DNA from 3 places in the Endozoicomonas sp. 4G genome. Region 3 is predicted to be linked to each of the others. Evidence: predicted binding sites of a transcription regulator. Region 3 holds the regulator's gene; each other region holds the start of a gene.
What was found. The regulator FNR, encoded in region 3, switches genes on or off when oxygen is low (the NO sensors DNR and NnrR bind a similar motif). The targets are predictions, from matches to a motif close to TTGATNTANATCAA.

Region 1 (6,591 bases), 230 kb from region 3:
AGCCCAGGGCAGGTTGGACGGATCACGCTCAGAGAATGTCTTGATTTCGTCACCGTTAACAAACAGTGCACCTTCACCTTCTTCAACTTGAGCGTCGAAGCGACCGTGTACGGTGTCGTACTTGGTCAGGTGAGTATTGATTTTCGTATCACCCAGGTCATTAATAGCAACAATCTGGAATTCTTCGCGACGACCGGCTTCGTAGAGCGCACGCAGAACGTTGCGACCGATACGACCATAGCCATTGATTGCGATTTTGATCATGACAACTCCAATACTCTTAGTCACAGCGGGACAGCCCGCTACTTCATTAGTAAATAGGATTCTCAGTGTGAATTCAGCTTCGTGAAAATACCTAAACTCCCTGCTATACAAGGGATCACAGGCTTTTTCAAAAAACGACAGAAATTATATTTCTGCCCAACACACTGTCACACCAAAGGACACTCTTATTCAGGAAACACGACAAAAGTTATCCCTGTTGAACCATCAGGGGTTGACACAGGATTGGAACGACGTTACAAATATGCTCAACAAAACACACAAAGTCGCACGCTTGCAAACATCACCCTCCACCAATCCTTCTGAAGGTTCGTTGTGTATCTATCAAAGAGTACACAAGCAGCGGGGTTTCTTCATACAGACGGCCATCTGAAGAGGAAACCGAGCCTGTTCTAACAGGTAACAACGCCTGACAATCTGATCTGCCGTTGCGCGTTACCTGACTGCTACCCACTCAACCTATCCGAAAACACGTATCAGTAATGCTTTGTGGATAGCACCGTCCCGATGCATTCGTTGAAACACACCCGGTACGTGATACTCGCTAGAGAATACCCGCAACTGTTTTAGTATTACAGGCATTTTTTCACCAGAAAACGACTCGTCAGAGGACGACCTAATTACTTTCTGATTCATTGCGAAAGACAGCTCTGCTAAAGGCTGGGCTAGAAAAGAACTTATTTCAGTGTCACGATAAACTCTGCCAGGTGCTGCACAGCCTTCTCAGCGCCCTCACCTTCGCCAATGATGGTCACTGTCGAGCCTTGAGTCAGGCCCAGGGTCTGGAGCTTGAACAGGCTTTTGGCACTGGCCTGTTTGCCACCGGCCTCCAGCTTGATATCACACTCAAAAGTCTTGGCTTCTTTGACGAACTGAGCAGCCGGACGAGTATGAAGGCCATTCTCAGCAGTGATTACAACATCTTTCTTAAACATATTCGGTCTCTCTGTAACTTGAGCACCTGCCAGGCAGTAAGAGGCTGGACAGACCTGACTCTGAAACGGATGCGCCAGAGTAAAGATACGCCTGACTGCTTTAATTCAGAAGCCCGGCCTGAATGTCAAAACAAAAGCCGACAGGAAATATTGATGAACCCAGTCATTTGGCGGTAGGTAAACCCCACACTATGACCGAAGAATCGAACAGCCCTGACCAAAAAGCTATCCGGATTTTCCACTAAACCACCTTGCAGGGGAAGAAAATCAGAAGCTTCTTTACGCCAGGGCAAAATAGCCAGTGTTAACGCGCCATTTTAGCGTTTATTTCACCGGCAATGATTTCAGCCTGAGGGCCGAGAATTACCTGCAGGTTATTTTCACCCAGCCTCACCACACCTTTAGCACCCATGGCTTTCAGACCGGCTTCATCAATCAGGTTACGGTTAGCCAGAGTCAGGCGCAGTCGGGTAATACAGGCTTCAACAGAGGTCAGGTTGGCCTCACCACCCAGCAGTTCGATATAACGCAGGGCGCGTTCTGAACCATTGGCAGCTTCAGATGCTACGGTAACGGGCTCTTCATCTTCACGACCCGGTGTCTTCAGGTTGAAAACCTTGATGGTAAAATAGAACACACAGAAGTAAATAACAGAGAATGTCAGACCAATGAATACCAGCGTCACAGGCTTGGTAGCCAGACCCCAGTTCAGCACCAGATCCAGCGCACCGGCGGAGAAGCCAAAGCCGTGCAGCACACCAAAAATATTGGTGATCACCAGAGACAGTCCAGTCAGTACTGCGTGAACAGCGTAGAGACCAGGCGCCAGGAATACAAACAGGAACTCCAGAGGCTCAGTAACACCGGTCAGGAAGGCGGTAGCACCGACAGACAGCAGCACACCACCAACACGGGCACGGTTTTCTTTAGGCGCAGCCAGATACATAGCCAGTGCACCCGCAGGCAGACCGAACATCATGACCGGGTAGAAACCTGCCATGAAAGTACCGGCAGTGGGGTCACCAGCAAAGAAACGCGGCAGATCGCCGGTTACCACCTCACCGGCGGCATTGGTAAATTCACCAAAACCAAACCAGAACACAGAGTTCACAACATGGTGCAGACCTACTGGAATCAGACCGCGGTTCAGTACCCCATAGGCAAACTGTCCAACAGAGCCAGATTCGGAGATACCCATAGCAAAGGCATCAATCGCAGACTGAATGACCGGCCATACGTAACCTGCCGCCACAGAGACCGCCAGGGCAATCAGACCGGTCATGATCGGCACCAGACGCTTGCCACCGAAAAACGCCAGGTAGGGAGGCAAAGCCACCGCATGGAAGCGATTGTAACTATGACCAGCAATAATACCGGCGATAATGCCACCAAAAAATGACATATCAATATCAGCATTGATGGTCTTGGCGCCGGCAGTCAGCACAAAATAGCCAACAGCACCCGCCAGCACCGCTGCACCAGCGTCGTCTTTTGACAGACCCGTAGCAATACCCATGGCAAACAGCAACGGCAGGTTACTGAAAATAGCGTTACCCGCTTCTGCTACAAATTTAATATCCAGCAGATCGGGCTGCCCCAGACGCAGCAATATTGCCGCAATAGGCAGAGTAGCGATGGGCAGCATCAACGCCTTACCCAATCTCTGCATATAGCCAAGAATGTTCAAAATAGTCACCCCTTAAATATGAATGTCACTCCACAAACCTCAATCAAAACTCCGCCGAACTCAATCAGACAGACCCGTGACGGGCAGTGTGAAATTTGGGAGGAATGTAACCGGTTACAGGGGTCCGGTTCAACCGCATTGTGAGGATTTCGTAAAGAGATTAACCAGTTATTGACCCAGAGCAAAAAAACACACAGAACCAGCAGGAGGCAACAGAACCCCCTTACAAACACAAAAGTGCGCCGACAACCCAGATTGTCAGCGCACAGTTTTAGCGGCTAAAAACAAGATCACTCGCCGTAATAAGCCTTCTTCAACAACCCTTCCAGCTCAGAGACCAGGGGCATTCTTGGGTTAGCCGTGGTGCACTGATCTTCAAAAGCATGATCAGCCAGCATTTTGACTTTTTCCATAAACCCTTTTTCAGAAATACCCAGCTCTTTAAGGGATAAAGGCATCCCCACCTGCGTCATCAACTGACGCACCGCATTGGCCAGGGATTTAACCCCTTCTTCCGCCGTTTTGCAGGGCAGGTCCAGCGCCTTGGACACTTCGGCATACTTCTCATGGGCAATGTAATGATCGTATTTCGGGAATGAAGCCACCTTGGATGGATTCGGGCATCCGTTGTACTCAATCACGTGGGGCAGCAGGAGCGCATTAGCTAATCCATGGGGAACATTGAACTCGTGACCTAATTTATGAGCCATAGAGTGGTTAATGCCCAGGAACGCATTAGCAAAGGCCATACCGGCGATACAGGAGGCATTATGCATCTTTTCCCTGGCCACTTTGTCCGCTTCTTCATAGGACTTGGGCAGATATTTAAAGACCATTTGAACCGCTTTCATCGCCAGTGCGTCGGTGTAATCAGACGCCATCACAGAGACATAAGCCTCCAGTGCGTGAGTCAGCACATCCAGACCGGTGTCGGCAGTCACTTTTTTAGGCACGGTCAGCACCAGGTTGGGATCCAGAATCGCCACATCCGGTGTTAACTCATAGTCCGCCAGAGGATACTTGATGCCTTTCTCTTTATCGGTAATAACGGCAAAAGACGTCACTTCAGAGCCGGTTCCGGAAGTCGTAGGAATCGCCACCAGCCTGGCTTTCTTACCCAGTTTCGGGAACTTGTAGACCCGTTTGCGGATATCGAAGAACTTCTGGGCCATACCGGCAAAGTCTGCTTCTGGCTGCTCATAGAACAGCCACATGCCTTTGGCTGCATCAATGGGTGAGCCGCCACCCAGGGCAATCACCACATCCGGATTGAAACGCGCCATATCCTCAGCACCGGCACGAATCGTTGCCAGGCTCGGATCAGCCTCAACCTGGTTAAACACTCTCATCTGCACCGGCACCGGGCGCTTTCTCAGGTGGTACTGAACCTTTTCCACATAACCCAGACTCTGAATCACTTCGTCTGTCACAATAAATACACGAGAAATGTCGGGCATTTTCTCGAGGTACTGGAGCGAGTTGGCTTCGAAATAGATTTTCCTGGGCACCTTGAACCACTGCATATTAACCCGACGCTTGGCAACACGCTTGAGGTTGATCAGGTTAACAGCAGAAACATTGGACGTTGTACTGTTACCCCCGTAGGTGCCACAACCCAGAGTCAGGGAAGGCATGTTGGTGTTATAGATATCACCAATAGCGCCATGGGTGCTTGGCGAGTTAATGATGATACGACCGGCCTTCATCGCCAGAGAGAACTGATCAACCACTTCATCACTCAGGGAGTGCAGAACCGCGGAATGCCCGAGACCGCCAAAGTTCAGCATCTGATCAGCCAGCTCAATGGCATGTCGGGTATCTCTGGCCTTGAGAAAGCCCAGCACCGGAGAGAGCTTCTCACGGGACAGAGGAAACTCCGGCCCAACCCCTTCAATCTCAGCCGCCAGCACCCTGGTCTCTTCCGGCACGGTAATACCGGCCAGCGCCGCAATATCGGCGGGCTTCATACCCACAATCTTACTGTTGACATGACCATCAATAATGACCACCTCAGCCAGACAATCGGTCTCCTTAGGAGATGTGAAATAGACATTCAGCCGCTTCATTTCTTCCTTGAAAGACGCGTAAACTTCGTCGTGTACTATGGCAGCCTGCTCGGAGGCACAGATCATGCCGTTATCAAAACTCTTGGACAGCACCAGATCATTGGCGGCCTGCTTGATATTGGCAGTGCGATCAATAACACAAGGCACATTACCCGGCCCCACACCCAGGGCCGGCTTGCCAGAGGAATAGGCGGCCCGAACCATACCTGAACCACCGGTTGCAAGAATGACTGAGATCTCGGGATGCGTCATCAGCTTTTGCGTGGCCTCCAGCGATGGCTGCTCTACCCAGAGCACACAATCTTCCGGCGCACCTGCTTCAATGGCGGCGTCGCGAACAATTCTTGCCGCCTCCGTTGAACACTGCTGAGCCGAAGGGTGAAAAGCAAACACAATGGGGTTACGTGTCTTGGCAGAAATAATGGATTTGAACATGGTGGTAGACGTTGGGTTTGTCACCGGCGTAATACCACAGACAACCCCGACCGGCTCGGCCACCAGCATATAATCCTCTTCCTCATTATCCTCAATCACACCGACGGTCTTGTCGTATTTGATAGAGTGATAGATGGACTCCGTCGCAAAGATATTCTTGGTGACCTTATCTTCGAGGATTCCCCTCCCGGTTTCTTCAACGGCCATTCTGGCCAGCTCCATATGGGCAGACTGCCCTGCCAGAGCCATGGCCCGGGTAATCCGGTCCACGCCTTCCTGGTTCAGCTCCAGATATTTTTCTCTGGCTATCCGGGCCCGCTTCAGCAGACCATCAAGCTGCGCATCAACGCTGGAAACACTGTCCTGTTTTTTTTCCTGAGCCTTAACTGCCGGTTTACCTGCCATGAGAATCACCTCACACTGTCGTTTATTAAAACACGGTTCGTTCGAATATTCTTTAACCCTTCGGCTCTGTTCGAATGTTCGGACCCTATCCCGCAAATGCTGAGCCAGTGACTTTTTGAGCCTTAAAAAAAGGGGGAGCTAATGCCCCCCTCTGTGTTACTCAATAAATGCATCAAGGATTGCTTTAACATCCTCAGTAGTAGGCTGATTCACCACCTGATCAGCCAGTTTCTGCAAGGCTTCGTAACCTTGTTCTCTGAGCACTCTCTTAACCCTGGGAATAGAGGTGGCACTCATACTGAACTCATCCAGACCCAGACCTGCCAATATCAGGGCTGCCCGTTCATCGCCAGCCATTTCTCCACACATGCCGGTCCACTTGCCCGCTTTATGGGAGCAATCAATAACCCGCTTGATGGAGCGCAGCACGGCAGGTGCCAGAGGGTCATAGAGATCAGCAATCATTTCATTGCCACGGTCCACGGCCAGAACGTACTGGGTCAAGTCATTGGTACCGATACTAAAGAAGTCCATCTCTTCAATTAGCAGGTCAGCAACCATCACAGCAGCGGGAGTTTCTACCATGATGCCTACTTCAACACGGTCATCAAAACGGACACCTTCATGAGTGAGTTCAGCCTTGACAGCTGCCACCATGGCTTTCAGGCGACGGGCTTCTTCCACGGAAATAACCATGGGGAACATAATCTTCACCTTGCCAAAAGCACTGGCCCTGAAAATGGCACGCAACTGGGTGTTAAGAATTTCAGGCTTGTCAAAG
Region 2 (6,591 bases), 620 kb from region 3:
TGATAGCCGGTACGTTACAACCAAACCCAACCAGCATAGGCACAAAGGCTTTTCCGGGCAGACCCAGGAAACGCAGTGCCCTGTCCATGACAAAAGCGGCCCTGGCCATATAACCTGAATCTTCCAGTACTGAGAGAAACAGGAACAGAAACGCAATGACCGGTATAAAGGTAGAGACCGTTTGAATACCCCCACCGACCCCCTTTGCCAGCAGGGCATCAATCCAGCCCGGCGCACCGATACTTGCCAGCAGATGGCTGACACCATCGACAAAAACAGTACCTGACAGAATGTCGAAAAAATCTATAAAAGTACTGCCTAGGTTCACTGAGAACATAAACATCAGATACATGATCCCGAAGAAAATCGGCAAACCCATGAGTCGATTCAGGACAATGCTGTCAATACGCTCAGTGAGACTATGACTCACAGCACCTGACGTTTTGACGGTATCCTGTACGATGAGACTGATGGTTTCATAGCGACCATTAGCCACCAGGATATCCATCTCTGCATCGTAGGCGGCTTCAAGCCGGGATCGTGCCTCTGTCGCTCTGTCGACTAAATCCTGAGCAACCTGACCGACAAAATCAGCCTCACCTTCCAATAATTTAAGTGCTACCCAGCGTGCGGTTGAGGGGTCTTCAAGCTCACTGGCAAAAGGCTCCTGCAGGAAAGCAACAGCCTCCTCCAGATGTGTCCCCAGAGATTGTGGTTGAGCTGGCTCAATGCCATGAAGAAGGCTTTGATTAATAAGATCTTTAAGCCCTTCGGTGCCTTTGTCCCTGGCGGCCACCATAGTATGAACAGGACAACTGAGCTGTTTGGACAGCTTTTCAGCATTGATCCTGAGACCTTTGTCTCTGGCAACATCCATCATATTGAGAACAACAATGACGGGCAGACCCATGTCCAGCAGCTGCGTGGTCAGATACAGGTTACGCTCAATATTGGCAGCATCGACAACGTTGACGATCAGCTGAGCTTCACGGGCAAGAATAAAATCACGGGCAATGCGTTCATCCATCGACACCTGATCATTGACCACATCCAGGCAATAGGTACCCGGCAGGTCAACCACTTCAATGGACTGATTTTTATGCTGATAGCAACCACCACGCTTTTCTACGGTAACACCGGGCCAGTTACCGACATGCTGACTGGCACCTGTGAGACTGTTGAATACGGTAGTTTTGCCGCAATTAGGGTTGCCGACAATCGCAAATACATGTTTATTCATTGGCGGATCACTTCGATGACTGCCGCTTCATGACGACGCAGACTGAGTTGAAATCCGCGAACCTGAAGCTGAATAGGATCGCCCAAAGGCGCTACCCTGCATACTCTGAAGCAGGTTCCGGGCGTGAGTCCCATGGCCAGAAGCTTACGACGATAAGCAGAGGCAGCTCCCCTGAAAGCAGAAATCTGAGCCTTATCTCCTGTCCGAAGATCCTCCAGAGTGGTGGTCATCGCAATCTCCTGACTCTTCTACCGAAACAGGCAGTGTCGGATAAAGAGTACTTCCAGATACATCCGGGGATGTGGTGAAAAAGGCAACCTGAGGCAGTTTATGAATCGACAACAACAGATTGGAAAACAGGGGAAAGATTAGGCCTAAATGAGAATAATTTCAATTTACAATACGGATGATTAATATCGTAATTACTGAAATATTGACGCTGATCAACCAAAGCCCGTTCAGAATGAACGTAGATTGTTCACATCAGACTCATTGAAGTGACGTAATAGTTTGTTGGGTGAGATCGGGATAGGGCGTAGCCTCACAGCTACGCTCCTCCCACAACACCCAGCATACGGGTCCGTACTGGGCGTTTCGGTCAGTTAAGCAGCCAATAATCTAATCAAACCTAATTCATCGAACCAACTATTCGGCAATGCTAAGTGCAGCGCAGGACTCCGGCTTATCCGCCAGTACCCTTTGCTCGATCCTACTGTCTGCCTCGTCAGCTCTTCACTGACTCCTCGCCTTCTTAGCTCCGCATATCGCTTCGGACTTTTCTTCCATTGATACCAGAGCAAACTTCTCAATCGTCGCCTGATCCAGCAGTCAAAGTTTTCAAACTCCGAACGGGTTTCAACTTCTCGAAAGTAGTTCTTCCAGCCCCGTAAATAGCGATTCAGAGACTCCAATCTCTGCTCCAGTGACCGCCCGCCTTTGCGGGTTAGTTGTTTGACCTTGTCCCTGAACCGCTTGCAGGTTTTATCTGCCAGCTTCTTCCTGCCATCTCTGGTAAAGCTGTATCCCAGGAACGCCCGCCTCCATGCCTTGTCAACTGCACTTTTCGCAACGTTGACTTTCAGCTTCAGCTTACTTTCGATGTAACGAGTCAAACTTGCCATCACTCTCTCGCCTGCTTTCTTGCTTCGCACAAACACCCGACAGTCATCAGCGTAACGTACAAATCGTAAATCACGCTTTTCTAACTCTTTATCGAGTTCATCCAGTACGATGTTAGACAACACAGGTGAGAGCGGCCCTCCCTGAGGCACTCCTTCCGTCTGCGGTTTTACCAGCCCGTTCTCCATCACTCCGGACTGTAGGAATCGTCGAATTAAACGTAATACATCCTTGTCATCTGTGTGAACTGCCAGTTTTGCCATCAGTCGATCATGGTTAACCCGATCGAAGAATTTCGACAGGTCAATGTCCACAACCCAGTTATATCCTTCTCGGATATACGACTGAGCCTGATTAATCGCCTGATGAGCTGACCGGTTCGGCCTGAACCCGTAACTGAAAGATGAGAACCTTAGTTCCCACTCGGCCTGCAATACTTGCTGTATCGCTTGCTGCACCATTCGGTCTAAGGCGATTGGTATACCCAACTGCCTTTCTCCTCCGTCCGGTTTGGGAATCAGTACTCGCCTTACGGGAGCAGGACGCCATTCTCCCTGCAAAAGACATTGTCGCAGTTCATGACCATGTTCTTGTAGATGGGTGTACAACCCTTCCACTGTCATACGGTCGATCCCTGCTGCGCCTTTATTGCGTTTAACTCGCTGAAAGGCTCTTGTTAAATTATTGGGGTTGGCGATACGCTCCATCAGTCTAGTACCACCCGCCGGGCTTTCGTAATCCTGTGATACCGACACGACCTCAGCTCTCATAGCCTTGCAGCCTCCGGTTCCGCCGTGACCACTTGGCATGAGTTCCAGTGTTTGCTGGATTTGTCTGCGTCCAGTGTATCGAATAACAGAAACTACTCACCACTCTGTACCGTTCAGGCCTTCACTGACATACGCCAGCTACTATGCCATCTGCTGACTTCTGTGTGGCGGTCAAGTCACCTTACGATGACCTCAGTCCGAAATATCAGACACCACACAGACCTCCCGAGGTAAGTCACACCGCCTTCGCCGCACAACCGCCAGATCTACTGCCTGAATGTCCGGATGAGTATGGACTTCGTCATCATACGCTGACTCGTCCTCACGCAAACAGCCTCATATCTGATTTCTGTTCGTCGGCTCGCGGTTTTGCTCCACACTGCCTTCAGCCTGCATCTCACGATACAAACCTTGTGCTTCACTAGTCCTTCGCCCTCATCTGGCTGGACAGGGGACTTTCACCCCCAAGCTGTGTGACATGCTCGGCACACGTATGCATTCCCACGCAGTGCGTGGGAACGAGGAAAAGGTTTGAAAAATAATGACTATTGATATGCGCCAAATAATGGCCAATGCCCTGCATGAACAAGGTAATGCCCTTTTAACATTGAGTGAGCGCGTTGATGATTCTTTTGAGCAAGCTGTTCAGTTAATGCTTGCCTGCAAAGGCCGGGTTATCATTTCTGGCATGGGCAAATCAGGCCTGATCGGAAAGAAGATAGCTGCAACACTGGCCTCTACAGGCACCATGAGCTTTTTCATGCATCCTGGTGAAGCGTTCCATGGCGACTTGGGCATGATTCGTTTTGATGAAAGAGCCGATGCTATTGTTTTAATTTCATACAGCGGTGAAACAGATGAAGTGCTGAAGCTGATTCCTTCACTGAAAAGCTTTGGTACCAAGATCATCGCAATTACCGGTGGCATGGATTCAACACTGGCAAAAAATGCTGACGTTGTGTTGAACGGTTCTGTAAAAGAAGAAGTTTGCCCAAACAATCTGGCACCCACCACTTCAACCACTGTAGCAATCGCTATTGGTGATGCGCTGGCCGTCGCCCTGATTAAAGCTCGTGATTTCCAACCGCACGACTTTGCAAAATTCCATCCTGGGGGTAGCCTGGGTCGACGACTTCTGACTCGTGTAAAAGATGTCATGGAAAAAGATCGTTTACCCTTAGTGACGATATCTACTCCAATGCACGATGTTATTTTAACGATGACTGAAACCCGGTCTGGCATGGCTATTGTTATGGATGACAATAACAATCTGGCTGGTGTTATAACAGATGGTGATTTGCGCCGTTATATGACTAGCCATGATAATATTCTTGGTTTGAAGGCCAATGATTTAATGAGTGAGAATCCTGTTTGCATAACCGAGAATGCAATGCTTTCTGAGGCTGAAGATGCTATGAAAGCTAGTCATATAAAATGCCTTGTTGCGACTGATGAAGATGACAGGGTTGTTGGCTTGGTTGATTGGGCGGTTTGAGAAAAATGGTCAGGTCTTGATTGTTGAGAACGTTTAAATCTGTTCTATTTTTAAGGCTTTTTGGCTAGTCCCCACGTATGGCAAAACAATGGCTCCCATGCTGAACGCATACGACATCTCAAGTTGAAGAGCCCGTTTTCGGGTGTAGATCGGGATAGGGCGTAGCCTCACAGTTAAGCTCCTCCCACAACACCCAGCTTACGGATCCGTACCGGGCTTTTCGGTCAGTTAAGCAGCCAATAATCTAATCAAACCTAATTCATCGAACCAACTCTTCGGCAGTGCTATGTGCTGCTCAGGACTCCGGCTTATTCGCCAGCACCCTTTGCTCGATCCTACTGTCTGCCTCGCCAGTTTATCACTGCCCCCCCGCCTTCTTAGCTCCGCATATCGCTTCGGACTTTTCTTCCATTGATACCAGAGCAGACTTCTCAATCGTCGTCTGATCCAGCAGTCAAAGTTTTCAAACTCCGAACGGGTTTCAACTTCTCGAAAGTAGTTCTTCCAGCCCCGTAAGTCGCGATTCAGGGACTCCAACCTCTGCTTCAGTGACCGCCCGCCTTTGTGGGTTATTTGTTTGAATTTGTCCCTGAACCGCTTGCAGGTTTTCTCTGCCAGCTTCTTCCTGTCATCTCTGGTAAAGCTGTATCCCAGGAATGCCCGCTTCCATGCCTTGTCAACTGCACGCACCACCCGCCGGGCTTTCGTAATCCTGTCATGCCGGCACGACCTCAGCCCTCATAGCGTTGTAGCCTCCGATCTTCTCTTAAGCCAATGTCGAGCACCCAGTTCAGGCTATTTTCCACCGACCAGTGGGATCGCACTGAACTCATGAACTCTTTAGCATCGGTCTTAAGACTGGAAATAAAGTATCGCCGTTCGAGACTCACTTTTTCACCTTCATGGCGCTCGCTTTCGACTACAGCGTCTGTGCGCTCCGCGATAAGCTGAGCCCACTTAATAAAGCATTTCCGAAACTCCTTGGGATCAAGGCGCTCAAAAACTCTGATAAAGGTATGCTGTGAAGGTATCCCGTGAGGTAATGGTATGTAACGCTTCAACCATGTTTTCTTTTTTTTGCCGAGTTCTGACACCATATTCCAGTCTTCAGCACCACAAATAATCATGCATATTGCAATAAACACAAGATGAGGCAGTGGATGTCTGTGGTTATCTGCCCGAACTTCGGTGAGTTCAGAAAATACTCCGAAAGGAGCCATATTCAGCGTCCTTAATGTTCAAGATAAAAATGTCGCATCTGTTGAAGTGGTGCATTACCTCGGGTCAAAAAAAGTTAGTGCCAAATGAGATCGCCCTGAAGCCAACTCCAGATCAGGTGCTAGTGGTAATCGCTATATGCTAGGCGGTTATACGGATTTTGCGCTTGATAATTTTGAATTAAGATACGATACCGTAAAATTTAATAATTAATCGTTCAAATTAAGCACGAAGTAGTAACTTAAATGGCCTTATCACCTATCCCTTCACGTTATTGCTTTACTTTTTTAGCGACTACCACTTCTTGTTTTTCGTCTTCGGACGGCAAAAACAATCACTGTAATCAGCAAACTGTACGTTGAGTAGTATGAGCCCCAACAACAATATGAAACTATCGGTATTCTGGAGAGCCCTGTTATTTCTCGTGATAGGGGGGATAATTGGTTTTTTTATGCGAGGCTACTCAGGGTCACCACCGGATGATCCAACACACAACGGGGCACCAACCAGCATACCGGGATCCTCCTATACAGACCCTGAAAATATCGTGGTAAAAAACCCCGACACACAGGAGGAAATAAACAGCTACCTGTTAGGCAAGGAAGTTGCGGGTATTACTCAACAGCAACAAAGAACCGTCATACCACTGCAGGTCTATCACGGACTTGTTAATGGCTTAAACGGTAAAACGCTACTGCTGAGCAATGCAGAACAGGCCAATGGTTATCAGTCTCTGCTCGAGTACTCTG
Region 3 (6,591 bases):
TAATACTTATAGTTTGATTCGTATTCAGCTACAAAACAGCGGTTAGTATCCTGTTATTATTATTTACTGCGACAGGCTTGGAGCCTGGCAGTATTAGCTTCAGTGTTCCCATATTTATAACGTAAAGTAAAGCGTTATTGCCTCAGGGCAGGCTTTTTGTTGGGGCAGTGTTTGAAAAGTATCGTTTTTTTCGGGGCAGGAGAATTGCTGAAACCATGATGACTAGAATTGATCGTTATTTTCTTTTGCTGCTGGCTGGGCTTGTGGCTCTGTCGAGTTGGTACAACAGAGATTTGCAGACGGTTAAGGACCCCGCAGCGAAACAGGTGGAAAAAGTCATTGAGCAGGAGGTCAGGACTGAGAAAAAAGTTGAGAAGGACATTCCCGACTTTGCCGCCATCAAGGAAGTCGGAGAGAAGAAAAGCCAGTTCTTTGCCTACATGAAGCTCATGATTGACGAGGAGAATGAGCGTCTGGCAGGTATCCGTCAGAAAATTAAAAGCCTCAGGGAAAAGCCGGCTCTGCATGAAACGGAAGAACAGTGGTTGTTGGATACCGCCCAGGCGTTCAGAGTGGATAAAGCGCTTAAAGTCAGTGATGAGCTTTATAATGACCTGCTGAACAGGGTGGATGAGATTCCGGTATCCCTGGCTCTGGTGCAGGCGGCCAACGAGTCGGCCTGGGGAACTTCAAGGTTTGCCGTCGAAGCGAATAATTACTTTGGCCAGTGGTGTTTTACTCCGGGTTGCGGCGTGATTCCCGGTGAGCGCCCGGAAGGTGCGACTTACGAAGTCAGGAAGTTTTCTTCACCGGCTGAATCGGTTCGCTCGTATATGTTCAATCTCAATACCAGTCACCATTATGAGGGCTTAAGGGAGCTGCGTTCAAAAAGAAAGTTAGTAGGGCAGCCTGTTACGGGCCCGATATTGGCCCATGGGCTTTATGCTTACTCCTCGCGAGGGGTCGATTACGTGGAAGAGTTGATCGCCATGATCGAGAGTAATGATTTGCTGAAGTACGATTTGGCGGCACACGCTGACCAATATTAACCATACCTCCGTATTCAGACACCGGCAAAACGTCTGTTTTTGAATACGGAGGGGCATTCACAAGAAAGTTGTTGAATCCTTGTCAGAGGTTCACAATGTTCACCATTGCAGCCTGTTCGGGTTTTTCGTCTTCATCGTTTTCATCCCTGAAGGTCAGAGGCACATCCACCGGATCAAAAGCAGTGTCGCCATCTTCAACAGGCTGGCCATCCGCTGTCAGGTTCTTGAAATCAAACAGTGAGCTGTCCGCCAGGTGAGAAGGGGCGACATTTCTCAGGGCCCTGAACATACTCTCCATCCTGCCGGGGAAACGCTTGTCCCACTCGGTGAACATGGCCTTGATCGCCTGTCTCTGAAGATTTTCCTGAGAGCCACAAAGGTTGCAGGGAATAATCGGAAATGCCTTGAACTCAGAAAAGCGGATAATATCTTTTTCGCGGCAGAAGGCCAGGGGGCGTATCACCGTGTGCTGACCGTCATCACTGACCAGCTTGGGAGGCATGGCTTTCATCTTGCCAGCGTAAAACATATTCAGGAACAGGGTTTCCAGAATATCATCCCGGTGATGGCCCAGGGCAATTTTGGTGGCTTTCAGCTCGCCGGCTGTGCGGTACAGGATGCCACGGCGCAGGCGTGAGCAGAGTGCGCATGTGGTTTTGCCTTCAGGCACTTTCTCTTTGACAATGGAGTAGGTATCTTCTTCGACAATGCGATATTCAACATTCAGGCTTTCAAGGTACTCAGGCAGAACATGCTCAGGAAAGCCGGGTTGTTTCTGATCCAGGTTGACGGCAATAACGTCAAAATTGACCGGTGCGTAGGTCTTCAGATTCAGCAGGATATCCAGCAAGGTATAGCTGTCTTTCCCTCCTGACAGGCAGACCATGATGCGGTCACCGTCCTCTATCATGTTGTATTCGGCGATGGCCTGGCCAACCTCGCGTCTCAGGCGCTTCTGTAGCTTGTTGAAGTGGGTTTTTGCGCTTTTTGTCTGGCTTTGCATGTTGACTCTGTCTTGTCTCTCAAAGTACCCAACTTCATTTAAAGCCCGGGAAGGGGCGGTTAAACCGGGTGACTTACAACTTTGAATAATGGTAAAACGGGCCGTATCCCGAAAATTCAAGACATTATAATCCAAGGTTTCACGTCAGGCATCAGGGATAATGACAGTGAATATCTTTTCTCCCGAATTTCACCGGACTTGTTGTGAATGATCTGTCGAAATATGGGTAACAGTAGCTATGCTTAGCTGGTAAGCAATATGCGTAAGGACTCAGCATCCAATTGTTTACACACAGAATAATCGTTGATATTTATTCAGGGGATTTCCATGGCTGATTACGAGAAATTGAAAGTCTGGTTATTGTCTCGCAGAGAAGAGTTGAATATTCGTCTCGGAAACATCAGTAAAGATGTGACTCGCAGGGCCAGTGCCGATTGGTCAGAACAGGCGCAGGAGAGGGAGAATGACGAGGTGATTGATCAGCTGGGTAATGATGCCAGGGCCGAGCTTAACCTGGTTAACAAAGCACTGGATCGCATGAATCATGATGATTACGGTTTTTGTACCAGTTGTGGTGATGAAATAGTCGAAGCCCGCCTGGCTGCCATGCCTTATGCTGATCTTTGCATCAAGTGTGCAGAAAAGCGGGATCAGGCCAGCTGAAGCAATCAGGCCGTCTTCAGGCTTTCTGGTAATGATGCTTCCGTCTCAATAGAATCCGTGATTAAAACCTTGTAACTGTCCACAAAACTCTCGATGGGGCCAGGGTGGTGACGGTGGTAGTAATTGTGCCAGAGCTTGCCCAGGGCGTGGACATCATCCTGAGGCAGCTTGTGGATTGGCTTATCGGTTCGATAATAAATCATCCAGGCAATGGCGGTAGCGTAAGAGAGGTTGGTTGCTAACTCCAGGTGTGGGTGGGCCAGGAATTCTCTTTGGCTGGCCAGCCCCCGGACCAAGCTGGAAAGGTCGGATTTCTTCGCCAGATAATGATCCCAGATATTGCGATGCATTCTTGGTGAAATTTGATAGATACCCAGCGCCTGATGGTGTTCCTGCTTAAGATGGAAGCCAAGCCCGGATTCCCGGGCTGCGGTTCCCAACAGCAGGTTTTCTGCAGTGGGGCTCCACATTCTTAAATGCTTCAGGGTAGGACGAACAACGTAGTGGCGCAGTTCCTTTGCACAAATACCCATCAGGATTTCCCTTGCCTTAGAGCATTATTTTTCATTACAGGGATTATCGTAGCACCCAAAAAAATCTGAAGTACAGTAAAATTTTTACCGCTGAAACTTCAGATTATGAAAAGGGTTCGTGTGCTTACGGGGTAGAGATAATCTGTTCTATATCGACAGACTTCCCGCCCGCCAGCTGGCATAACTGAACCGGGTCGCGTATCTCAATTTCTTTGCCCACGGCCAGAATCAAACCGTTTTTCTGGAATCGGGTAAATACCCGGCTAACGGTTTCTACAGCCAGTCCCAGGTAGTTCCCCATTTCGTTGCGGGACATGGACAGCCGGAATGACTGAGATGAGAAGCCCCGGCGACGGAAACGGCTGGCCAGGTTGATCAGGAAGGTGGCAATCCTCTCATCAGCATTTTTCTTGGACAGTAGCATCATCATTTGCTGATCTTCCCGAATCTTCTTGCTCATCAGGCGCATCATATGACGACGCAATTCCGGGAATTGGTCGGATAGTACTTCCAGCTGCTCAAAAGGGATCTCACAGATCATGGTGGTTTCCATAGCCTGTGCAGAAACCGGGAAGACATCAGTATCCATACCACTCAAACCCAATATCTCGCTGGGAAGATAAAAAGAGGTAATCTGTTCTTCACCTTCATTGGTGGCGGTATAGGTTTTTATGGCTCCGGAGCGAACAGCGAAGACACTGGTGAACGGGTCTCCTTCCAGAAAAAGATACTCCCCCTTCTTGAGAGGGCGGCCTCGCTTGATGATGCGATCAAGCTGGTCAATGTCTTGTAGACTCAATGCCAGCGGCAGACAGAGAGAGCTAAGGCTACAGTCTCTACAGGCCACATGGCTAGGTTGTCGTACATTGGGCTTTGACGTCATTGAGTGGCCTCAAAGTCGTATTGGCGAAATCGTTGGCCATTCTATTGAAAATGTTATCAAAGTGTAAGTCTGTGCTTTCCGAGACTGAGGCGTAATTTCTTCATATCTAAGGCTTTTTCGGGAAATACTTACTCTGTCGCATTGGGTTTAAAGAAAAGGTGTCGATAACTGTTCTGAACACAATTTCGTAAATCAGGGAATTGACGCTATGAATCTGCTCAACTCAGTGACGGGAATGCTGTTTACACCCACCATGCAGGAGCCGGAACCCCGAACTTTTGAAGAACTCGTCGAAGCAGAGGGTCTGTCGTTTAATGATCTTACGTCGCAGGAAAAAAGCATCCTGATGGCCAGAAAGGCCGAGCTGGGGCTGGATAAACTCCGGGCATTAAAACTCGAAGAGGTTGAGTGCGCTGAGCTTGAAGAGGTGCATCGCACCCGGCTTCAAAAAAGTACGATTTGGAATAGCCGGAGAATCGCTGTCACCATAGCCAAGGGAACCGGGGTTCTGGTCGCTGGGGCTTTTGCCGCGGGGGCTGCTTCTGTTTCTATTCCAATGGCTGCCGGAGTGGCTGTGTGTTCGGGAGTAGGTTACCTGTTTTATCTTCGGACCCATGCCGGCGAGCTGGAAAGGCGTTCCAGGCAGCTGACTGATTTTGTCGTTACCCATGCACAACCCCAGAGAATCATTCGGGAACAGCTGGAGCTCAGAGAATCTGAGCGTGCAGAGGCTCTTGATAGAAGACTCCACCAGGCAGAAGCAGAGCTGGAGCGTGAGAGGCAACGAAAAGCAGAGCTCACCAGTCAGCTGGTTCCGGGAACATCGGACCTGGCTTCAGGGCAAGAACACTTTGAGGAGATGCAGTCTCGAATCGAACGACTCAGGGATGCTGAGCAACGGCAAAAACAGTTGGACGATGAGTTAAGAACACTCACTGAACGACACAGGACTGTTGATCTTGAGATAGCAAAAGTGGATCAAGAAGTTGAACAACTGAATGAGCTACGCAGGGACAAGCAAGATACTGAAAGCGAAGAAGCGCTTCGACTCGCCCAGGAACACGTTGAAGCACTTGAAAGTGAAGCCCGGACACTGACAGAAAAGATTAAAGAAAAAGATATTGAGCTTGAAACGCTGCATCGCCAGAAGAACCTTCAGGCTAATGAGATTCAGGCACTGATTCTGCAAAATAAAGCCGTTGAACGAGACACGGTTAAACCTTTGCAAAGAAGACTCAAGGCGGCCCAGCAGTTGCTGATGGAGGCAGAATCGGCACAGCAGCTGATTCAACGACAGCTGTTTCAAACCCAGCAGACCGTTCAATCTCTGGAAGCAGAAGTAACAGACAAAGCGGACACCCACAAAGTTGATTTGGAAAGTGCCATAGAAAGGGTTCAGTTTCTGGAGGATCAGCTGGGTGTTGCCATTCAAAATAAAGATAAAAACCATAAAGAATATCTGGCTGTTATTGATGAGCTAAATGCTGCACGTTCGCAGCTTGAAAGCCACCAGACGTTACAAAAAACGCTGGAAACTCAAATGCAGAAGGATCTGGAGACTCAGCAAATCCAGATAGATCGACTGCGGTCAGAACTGGAGCAACTGCAAAAAGAAAAAGTCCAGTTAATCAATAGCTCGGAAAAGGTCGCTTCCGAGAATCAGTCGTATCGGGAACAGGTTGATCTGCTCACCCAGCAAGAAGAGGAGGTCAGGGCGCGTTGGGTAGAAGCCCATCGGTCGTCTCAGCATCTTAAGGGTGTTGAAAAAGCATTGAAGGCTCAGGGGAAGCTGCTTGAAGAAACCAGGGGGCATTTACACAATGAGTCTTCTTCCAGAAAAGTGCTGGCAGCAGAACTCAATGGCTTGAAGCAGCGGGAAGCAACGGTTGCCAAAGAAAAAGCGTTGCTGGAGGTGGAGATCCAGCGTCTTCAGGATGAGAAAAAGACAGACCGGGCTGCGCTCGCCATGACGAAGGGGCAGCTTGAAGAGAAAAAGAATGAGCATGAACTGTTGCAGGAAAGTTATAACCGTCTTCAGGAGCAGGTCATTCAGGGTAAGTTTTCGAACCAGCAGTTGCGAACCGAACTGGATTGGGTGAAAGAAGAGATACTGCGTAGAAATACAGAAATCCAGAAAGTTCGTGACCTTCTGCAGAAGACCAAAAGCGTTTTGGAAAGCTCAAAGCAGAGGGTGCTTGACCTCAATGCCGAGCAAGAGGCCATTCGCAGTCAAGCCCTGCAGGGGACTGCGGTCAGTGCTATGACTCATGTGAATCAACTGAGCTCTGATTCAGTGAATACCAAAGAGCAACTAAGAACGGTCGAACGGCAAAAACATGATCTGGAGCAGCAGTTACAGAGCCTCAGCAGTATGAATCAGAAGCTGAGGACAGAAGCTGCACAGTTTAATAACAAACGGGGCCAGAAAAGAAAGGTCTGGCAACAGCAAATCAATCAGGC

Region 1: the regulator FNR is predicted to act here: its motif matches at 3,076-3,089, upstream of nagE (N-acetylglucosamine-specific PTS transporter subunit IIBC).
Region 2: the regulator FNR is predicted to act here: its motif matches at 1,674-1,687, upstream of K7B67_RS07735 (FeoA family protein).

The regions. Positions count from the first base shown of each region.
Region 1 is NZ_CP082909.1:1,115,612-1,122,202, reverse strand. Features, by position in the region: gene gap (type I glyceraldehyde-3-phosphate dehydrogenase) at 1-264, opposite strand, end outside; gene K7B67_RS04125 (HPr family phosphocarrier protein) at 960-1,217, opposite strand; gene nagE (N-acetylglucosamine-specific PTS transporter subunit IIBC) at 1,522-2,904, opposite strand; gene adhE (bifunctional acetaldehyde-CoA/alcohol dehydrogenase) at 3,195-5,810, opposite strand; gene ptsI (phosphoenolpyruvate-protein phosphotransferase PtsI) at 5,967-6,591, opposite strand, start outside.
Region 2 is NZ_CP082909.1:1,962,371-1,968,961, reverse strand. Features, by position in the region: gene feoB (Fe(2+) transporter permease subunit FeoB) at 1-1,240, opposite strand, end outside; gene K7B67_RS07735 (FeoA family protein) at 1,237-1,470, opposite strand; gene ltrA (group II intron reverse transcriptase/maturase) at 1,843-3,168, opposite strand; gene K7B67_RS07725 (KpsF/GutQ family sugar-phosphate isomerase) at 3,671-4,624, shown strand; gene K7B67_RS07720 (group II intron maturase-specific domain-containing protein) at 4,853-5,317, opposite strand; gene K7B67_RS07715 (ISAs1 family transposase) at 5,356-5,844, opposite strand; gene K7B67_RS07710 (inverse autotransporter beta domain-containing protein) at 6,294-6,591, shown strand, end outside.
Region 3 is NZ_CP082909.1:1,342,643-1,349,233, forward strand. Features, by position in the region: gene K7B67_RS04975 (glucosaminidase domain-containing protein) at 216-1,049, shown strand; gene ttcA (tRNA 2-thiocytidine(32) synthetase TtcA) at 1,132-2,052, opposite strand; gene K7B67_RS04985 (TraR/DksA family transcriptional regulator) at 2,380-2,715, shown strand; gene K7B67_RS04990 (hypothetical protein) at 2,721-3,248, opposite strand; gene fnr (fumarate/nitrate reduction transcriptional regulator Fnr) at 3,373-4,131, opposite strand; gene K7B67_RS05000 (hypothetical protein) at 4,340-6,591, shown strand, end outside.